Linked DNA regions of Robertmurraya sp. FSL R5-0851. The main gene of each other region encodes a partner of the protein of the gene in region 2 in a complex. Links are inferred from orthologs where the notes say so. Each region holds a gene or a part of one and is shown on either strand. Other genes may lie near its edges.

The links.
Region 1: the proteins of accD (region 2) and accB are in contact, whole or in part, in a solved structure (PDB 8UXZ), measured with the Escherichia coli proteins. The link is inferred for Robertmurraya sp. FSL R5-0851 from one-to-one orthologs.

The regions. Positions count from the first base shown.
Region 1 is NZ_JBBOOE010000001.1:3,164,590-3,168,555, forward strand. Bases 434-3,180 are described here. They hold accB (acetyl-CoA carboxylase biotin carboxyl carrier protein), read right to left. Parts: upstream 2,189-3,180; coding sequence 1,679-2,188; downstream 434-1,678. Other genes in these bases: accC (acetyl-CoA carboxylase biotin carboxylase subunit), read right to left, coding at 434-1,665; MKX65_RS16320 (SDR family NAD(P)-dependent oxidoreductase), read left to right, coding at 2,460-3,180. In the rest of the region: MKX65_RS16305 (Asp23/Gls24 family envelope stress response protein), read right to left, coding at 1-289; more of accC, read right to left, coding at 307-433; more of MKX65_RS16320, read left to right, coding at 3,181-3,185; MKX65_RS16325 (S-adenosylmethionine:tRNA ribosyltransferase-isomerase), read left to right, coding at 3,182-3,966. UniProt on the Escherichia coli protein: This protein is a component of the acetyl coenzyme A carboxylase complex; first, biotin carboxylase catalyzes the carboxylation of the carrier protein and then the transcarboxylase transfers the carboxyl group to form malonyl-CoA.
Region 2 is NZ_JBBOOE010000001.1:3,484,363-3,488,495, forward strand. The notes cover bases 773-3,686. They hold accD (acetyl-CoA carboxylase, carboxyltransferase subunit beta), read right to left. Parts: upstream 2,714-3,686; coding sequence 1,832-2,713; downstream 773-1,831. Other genes in these bases: accA (acetyl-CoA carboxylase carboxyl transferase subunit alpha), read right to left, coding at 867-1,847; MKX65_RS17965 (FadR/GntR family transcriptional regulator), read right to left, coding at 2,856-3,479; MKX65_RS17970 (NAD(P)-dependent malic enzyme), read right to left, coding at 3,493-3,686. In the rest of the region: pfkA (6-phosphofructokinase), read right to left, coding at 1-573; more of MKX65_RS17970, read right to left, coding at 3,687-4,133.

The sequences.
Region 1 (3,966 bases), 320 kb from region 2 along the record:
TATCTTGAACCTTCTGAGCGACAGTTGGAATGGAAACCCCAAACTTCATTAAGCAATACACATCCACTTTAATTCCGTCTTCTCCAAGCTCCACCTTAACGCCCTTGCCATGATTTTTCTTACCTAATCGCTCAACAACCCCTAACGCAAAGTTTCCTCTCATTTGAGAAACCCCGTCAACTTCAGACGCAGCAATACCAGCAATTACTTCAATTACTTCAGGTGCAATCTCTACTTTCCCAAGACCAGAGTTTCCTGGATTCATTTCCAAGATGTTATTTTCGCTCATTCAAAGCACCTCCAACATTATTTTCCTGTTTCCATTAAATCATACATTTCAAGAAATTTCGTGTTAAAGTCTCCTTCAACAAACTTTTCATGATTTAAAAGTTTTAAGTGGAATGGAATGGTTGTATGAATTCCTTCTATGACAAATTCACTTAACGCTCTTTTCATGCGTGCGATTGCTTCTTCTCTAGTACTTCCGTACGTAATCAGTTTCGCAATCATGCTGTCATAATAGGGTGGAATCGTATAACCAGGATATGCAGCTGAATCCACACGAACTCCTAAACCACCAGGAGGAAGATACATTTCTATTTTACCAGGTGAAGGCATGAATTTCTTCATTGGATTTTCTGCGTTAATTCTGCATTCGATCGCCCACCCATTAAAAACAACTTCTTCTTGGGTTAAACTAAGCTTTTCACCAGATGCCACTTTAATTTGTTCCTTAATTAGGTCAACGCCAGTTATCATCTCTGTGACCGGATGTTCTACTTGGATACGAGTGTTCATTTCCATAAAATAAAACTTACGGTTTTGATAATCATAAATAAATTCTACTGTCCCGGCACCAGAATAATCAACCGCTAATGCTGCCTTAACGGCTGCACTTCCCATCTCATGTCTTACTTCTCCGTCTAAGGCTGGAGATGGCGTTTCCTCAAGAAGCTTTTGAAGTCTCCTTTGGATGGAGCAATCTCTTTCCCCTAAATGGATGGCATGTCCATGATTATCTGCAAGAACTTGTATCTCAACATGTCGGAACTCTTCAATAAACTTTTCGATATATACTCCAGGGTTCCCAAAAGCCGTTAATGCTTCTTGTTGAGTAATGTTAATCCCTTTGATTAGCTCAGTCTCCGTTCGGGCCACACGAATTCCTTTTCCACCCCCACCAGCAGTCGCTTTTATAATAACAGGGTAACCAATTTTATTGGCCAATTCGATTGCTTCTTCATCGTCTTTAATGATTCCTTGGGATCCTGGAACAATCGGAACCCCTGCTTGTTTCATCGTTTCACGAGCCACGTCCTTTGTTCCCATCTTAGAGATGGCTTCTGGAGATGGTCCAACAAATGTGATATTCACATCCCTACAAAGATCTGCAAAGTCAGCATTTTCAGCTAAAAATCCATAACCAGGATGAATGGCGTCACAACTCGTCAGCTTAGCTACACTAATGATATTTGTAAAATTTAAGTAGCTATCCTTTGAAGCTGTTGGTCCAATACAGTATGCTTCGTCAGCAAGCTGAACATGTAAGGATTCACGATCCGCCTCAGAATATACAGCAACAGACTCAATCCCAAGCTCACGGCAAGCCCGTATAATACGAACGGCTATTTCTCCTCGATTCGCAATTAATAACTTTTTTATCATAGCAGACAGCTCCTTACTCTGGCTTCACTAAAAATAACGGTTGACCATACTCCACTAACTGTCCGTCTTTTACAAGTATCTCTACAATTTCTCCGTTAACTTCAGCTTCAATTTCATTAAATAACTTCATTGCTTCTACGATACAAACAACTGAATCGCTAGACACTTTTGAGCCCACCTTAACATACGCATCAGCATCAGGTGATGGAGATGCATAGAAAGTCCCAACCATCGGTGAAGTGATTTTATGTAAGTTTGAAGTATCAGCAGCAGGTGTTTGTGCTGGTTGTGCTTGCGGTGCGATTGGCTCCTCGTGCTTTACCTCTACAGCAGCCACTGGTGCTGATGTCTTTTCAGCAACGACTACAGGCGCAGGTGTAACTTGTTCCTTTACAGTCACTGTTCCTACAGCCGCATTCTTTTTCATTTTAATTTTAGCACCTTCGTATTCATAAACAAATTCATCTAGACTTGAATGATCTACAAGTTTTATTAATTCTCTAATTTCTTGAACCTTTAACATCATATTCACCTCTAATTTACTTTTTAGCACTAGATACTAATATCATACGATAAGACCTCATAGAAGTTCAACCTTTATTCCTCTATATACATATTCGACAAAAGAACACGTTTTCATTTTTGAAATATAAGATTTTTTAAAATTTTTGTTAGTTAAATTTTCTCCTACGACTAAAGTTGTAGAAAATATCGAGCTTTTACATGAGGGAATTGTTTGAAATATTTTCTATTCTGTAATTACAAGGAACCATTTATACAGGAGGAGATTTGTAATGAATAGTAACGATGTAGTTATGATAACTGGAGCATCAAAAGGATTAGGAAAGGCTTTAACATTAGCATTTGCCAAACAAAGAAAACGGTTGTCTATTTGCGCTAGAAATATGGAAGCATTATCTAAAGTGAAGGAAGAAGCAGAACAATTAGGAGCAGAAGTGTTTGCGATAAAGGCAGATATTTCTCTCCCAAGAGACGTTGAAAGATTTGTAGCTTTAACAGTAGAAAGATTTGGACAGATCGATGTGTTAATTAATAATGCCTCAACCCTTGGACTGAGTCCAATGCCTCTATTACTAGATTATCCTGAGGATGACTTTTCTACTACATTACGCGTAAATGTTCTTGGCCCTTTTTCTTTAACAAAAAGAGTGCTGATCCACATGCTTTTACAAAATAAGGGGTCAGTCATTAATATTACCTCTGAAGCCGGCTCAACTGGGTATGCTGGTTGGGGTGCCTACGGAGTATCAAAGTTTGCAATTGAAGGATTAACAGAAACTTGGGCTGATGAACTACGTGATACAAATATCCGTATCAATATGGTTGATCCTGGGGAAATGAATACCGAAATGCACACACTAGCCGTTCCTGATTGTGATTACCCGTTAGCAGACCCTAATGATGTGGTTGATGTTTTTCTTTATTTAGCTTCCGACGACTCAAATAATATTACTGGGAAACGGTTTGAAGCTCAAGTATTTAAGGAGGAAAGCAAATGACTTCACAAGCTTTTGATTTTCATCTTCCAACAAAGTTGAATGCGTCAATCCCCCCTGAGCGAAGAGGGATTAGACGTGATCAAGTGAAAATGATGGTTCTTAATAAACAAAGTGGGCAAGTATACCACGATGAATTCTGTCAGCTTGAACATTATCTTCAAGAAGGTGACCTGCTTGTTCTTAACAATAGCCGAACCATCCCCGCACTATTAAGAGCTAGGTTTCATCCAAATCATCAGAAGGAACCATCGATTATAGAAGTAAAGCTTGCTCGTAAATTAAATGAGTTCGAATGGGAAGCTTTAATTTTAAGTGATGAGGTTTCAGAAGGAGAAGTTTTACACTTCTCCCCTACTTTGTCAGCTACGGTGTTAAATCAGAAAAGCCCTACTCCCCTTTCTCGAATTCTATTTTCAAAAGGAGGTACTGAGCTACTAGAAGATGTCTATATGATCGGTGAACCTATCCGTTATGAATATATTCATAAACCTTGGAGTCTTGAATATTATCAAACCGTTTTCGCAACAACACCCGGATCGTTGGAAATGCCTTCAGCCGGAAGAGCCATAAGCTGGGAACTGCTATTTCGATTACAAAAGAAAGGGATTCAGATTGCTTTTCTTCAATTACACACAGGGCTCAGTTATTTTTTGGATGACAATTTGCTGCCAAGTCCTGAACAAAATAGTGAGAAATATATGATTCCGGAAAAGACCATGAATAAAGTACTAGATACAAAGAAACGCGGCTCAAAGGTCCTTGCGGTAGGTACGACCGTTGT
Region 2 (4,133 bases):
TATAATGATTGTTTCAGCTCCTCCTGCTAAACCAGCCCAAAGAGCAATATCTCCTGCATCTCGACCCATAACTTCAATGATAAAAGCTCTATCATGAGAAGTAGCCGTATCGCGAATTTTGTCGACTGCATCAATTACCGTATTTAGAGCTGTATCAAATCCTATTGTATAATCTGTACCTGGTATATCATTATCAATTGTACCTGGTACACCAATACAAGGGAAGCCTTGCTCTGTTAATGCTTTTGCCCCTCTATAAGATCCATCGCCACCAACGACAACTAAACCTTCAATACCAAATTTCTTTAATTGTTCAATTCCTTTTTGCTGACCTTCTTTTGTTTTAAACTCCTCACAACGAGCAGAATAAAGCATGGTTCCTCCACGATGAATAATATCACCAACAGAACCTAGTTCTAACTTTTTGATATTTCCGCTAATTAAGCCAGAGTAGCCGTTGTATACTCCATAGACTTCCATATCATGAAAAATTGCTTTACGAACGACCGCACGTACAGCAGCGTTCATACCTGGTGAATCTCCACCACTTGTTAACACACCGATTCTTTTCAAAGCAAATCACCTCTGTATTGGATTGTTGAAGTATTATGTATAGTTAGAAGATGAATAATACGACATGTGATGCACTACTATTATTTACAGAATACCCGGGAATATTTCTAAAATACCATGAAGAAACAATGTTCTCAACTCTATCATAAACATAAAATCAATAGACGAAATAGTTTTTTTATTGAAAGCGCTTAATACTATCTTTTTTTTCTAAAAATGTTCATAATTCGATATTTACTGTCATTTTATTGGGATTTCTCTAAAAAAATAAGAAAGAGTGTGTCGAAACACACTCATCCATTTACACCTATATATTCGTGCAAAAATGTATATTTACCCATATTCTTGTATTTTTCATATCTTAATGCAAGCAGTTCATTTTCTGTTAGCTGTAACAACTGCTTTAGTGACTGTTGAATCGTATTTCTTATGCTTTCGGCTTGAGTATTTACATCCTTATGGGCTCCACCTCGAACTTCAGGAATAATTTCATCAATCACTCCAAGTTCCTTTAAGTCTGGTGCCGTGATTTTCATTGTTTCAGCCGCCTGTTTCGCAAGAGAAGCATCCTTCCAAAGAATAGCTGCAGCTCCTTCAGGGGAAATAACCGAGTACGTTGAGTTTTCAAGCATGTGGATATGATCACCTACACCAAGTGCAAGGGCACCACCACTTCCTCCTTCTCCAATGACAATACAAACAATAGGTACGGTTAAGCTTGCCATTTCAAAAAGGTTCCTTGCAATCGCTTCGCTTTGCCCTCTTTCTTCCGCAGCTTTCCCAGGATACGCACCCTTCGTATCAATAAAACAAATAATCGGACGATTGAATTTCTCCGCTTGCTTCATAAGTCTCAATGCTTTACGGTACCCCTCAGGATGTGGCATTCCAAAATTTCTACGGATATTTTCCTTCGTATCTTTCCCACGCTGATGGCCAATAATAGTAACAGGCAAACCTTGGAACTTCGCTACTCCTGCTACAATGGCTTCATCATCTCCAAAAAAGCGGTCCCCATGACATTCAATGAAATCAGAAAAGATAATTGATAAATAGTCTTGAGTTGTTGGCCTGGCAGGATGTCTCGCAATTTGCACTCTATCCCATGGCTTCATGTTGTCATAAATATCTTTTTCAAGCTTTTGAAGTCTTGCCTCAAGCTTTTCAATTTCGTCTGTCAAATCTACTTCTGCACTCGCTGTAAATTCTTTTAATTCTGCAATTTTCTTTTTCAGTTCAATGACTGGTTTTTCGAATTCTAGTTCTCCAACCATTCTATTTCACCTCCAGGCGTATGAATATCAAGCAATGTGGAAATTTTCTCTCTCAAATCATCCCTAGATATTACCGCATCTAACTGACCATGTTTTAAAAGAAATTCTGCTGTTTGAAAATCCTCAGGAAGCTCTTCTCTAATGGTTTGTTCGATAATGCGTCTCCCTGCAAATCCAATTAAAGCTCCTGGCTCAGCGAAATTATAGTCCCCAAGAGAAGCGAAACTAGCAGACACTCCTCCAGTAGTTGGGTGTGTCATGATCGATATGATTAGGTTACCTTCGTCGCTAAACTTTTTAAGGGCAACACTCGTCTTGGCCATCTGCATCAGGCTCAATACTCCCTCTTGCATCCTTGCTCCACCTGAAGCTGTAAAGATGATAAATGGGATGGATAGCTCACCTGCTTTTTCGATCGCTCTCGTAATCTTCTCACCAACTACAGAGCCCATACTTCCCATTCTAAAAGTAGAATCCATCACGGCAACAACCGCGTCATGTCCTTCGACCTTACATACACCAGTCACAACAGCTTCATTTAAATTTGTTTTCTGACGATCTTTTTCAAGCTTTTCTATATAATCAGGGAATCCAAGCGGGTTCTCAGATATCATATAACGATCAAGTTCAACGAAGCTTCCTTCGTCAACAAAGCTTTTTAGCCTCTCTTTTGAATTCATTGGATGATGATACCCACAGTGAATACAAACCTTAAGATTCTTCATTAACTCCTTGGAATACATGATTTTCTTACATCTTGGACACTTGGTCATAATCCCTTCTGGGACATCTTGTTTTGCAGCTTCGGTTGGAATAGTTGCATATTTTTTCTTCTTTGGTTTTGTAAATAGGTCTTTAATCGGCAAGCTTAAACCTCCCCATAGAATTCTAATAATCTCAGTGGTCAGACCACTACAATGAAAAATAATGCCTTTTTATATGAAGGCTCGTCTAGTTCTTTTTATCATGTTAGTATAATGTCACAACAAATTCTGCAGATATTTGTCGTTAATCATTCGACAGTTTCCGTAGTGAATAGTACGACTTTAGAACATCCGCCTCATTTCCACCTAGTAAGGCTTGCACGATTGCGAGGTAGAACGGATCGTTCCTTTCCATCTTCGGAAGCTTTAGCGCATCGTAATAATCATTTAAAATCGACCAAATACGATAGAAAAGATGATTATCTGCCAGCTCAACAATTTTTATAAAAAACTGATCGTCCGTAAATTCGCAAGATTCGAGCCACTTTTTTAAATCTTCTAGTTGGTTTACATTATTTCTACGGAGAATGAGTCTTAAACAATCTAATTCGATTAAATATTTCGTTTCAATCACATCTTGTTTTGCTTTTGAATCTTGAAGCACAAATGTGCCAAGTAGCTGCACAAGCTGATTACTGCGAAAATCTCTTATAAAGGTACCTTCTCCTCGACGGGTCTCAATAAGTCCTAAAAGTTCTAAAGCTCTTAAAGCTTCACGAACAGAGGAGCGTCCTACATTAAGACGCTCACAAAGTTCTCGCTCTGATGGAATTTTATCACCGGGTTTTAAACCATCCTGTTCAATCATACTGCGAAGCTGCTTGACAATTTCCAGATAGACTTTTGAGCCTCGTTCCACTGGTTCCATACTCACTTTAAGATCACTCGCTCTTTCCAATAACGGAAAGCTGGCTAGTTCTAGTCTTAATCTCGAGTGGGTCAACCTTCAATCTGGCTACACCTGTTTCCATTGCTGCCTTCGCAACTGCTGCCGCTACCTCTGGCGCTACTCTCGAATCGAATGGTGCTGGAATAACGTAGTCAGCGCTTAGCTCCTCTTCTGAGACAAGACTAGCAATCGCTTCAACCGCTGCCACCTTCATTTTTTCATTTATGTGAGTGGCTCTTACGTCTAAAGCACCTCTGAAGATTCCAGGGAAAGCTAGTACATTATTTACTTGGTTCGGGAAGTCAGAACGTCCGGTTCCGATAACCTTCGCTCCAGCTTTTTTCGCTTCTTCAGGCATGATCTCCGGTGTTGGATTCGCCATAGCGAAAATAATTGGATCCTCATTCATTGTTTGAATCATTTCACCCGTTAATGCACCTGCAACAGAAACTCCAATAAACACATCTGCACCTTTAAGTGCATCTACAAGACTACCTGTTTCTTGATTACGGTTCGTATATTTGGCTATTTCATTTTTAATGTCGTTCATTCCAAATGGTCTGCCTTCATATATAGCTCCTTTAGTGTCACACATAATAATATCACGTACACCATAGGTATATAAAAGTTTCA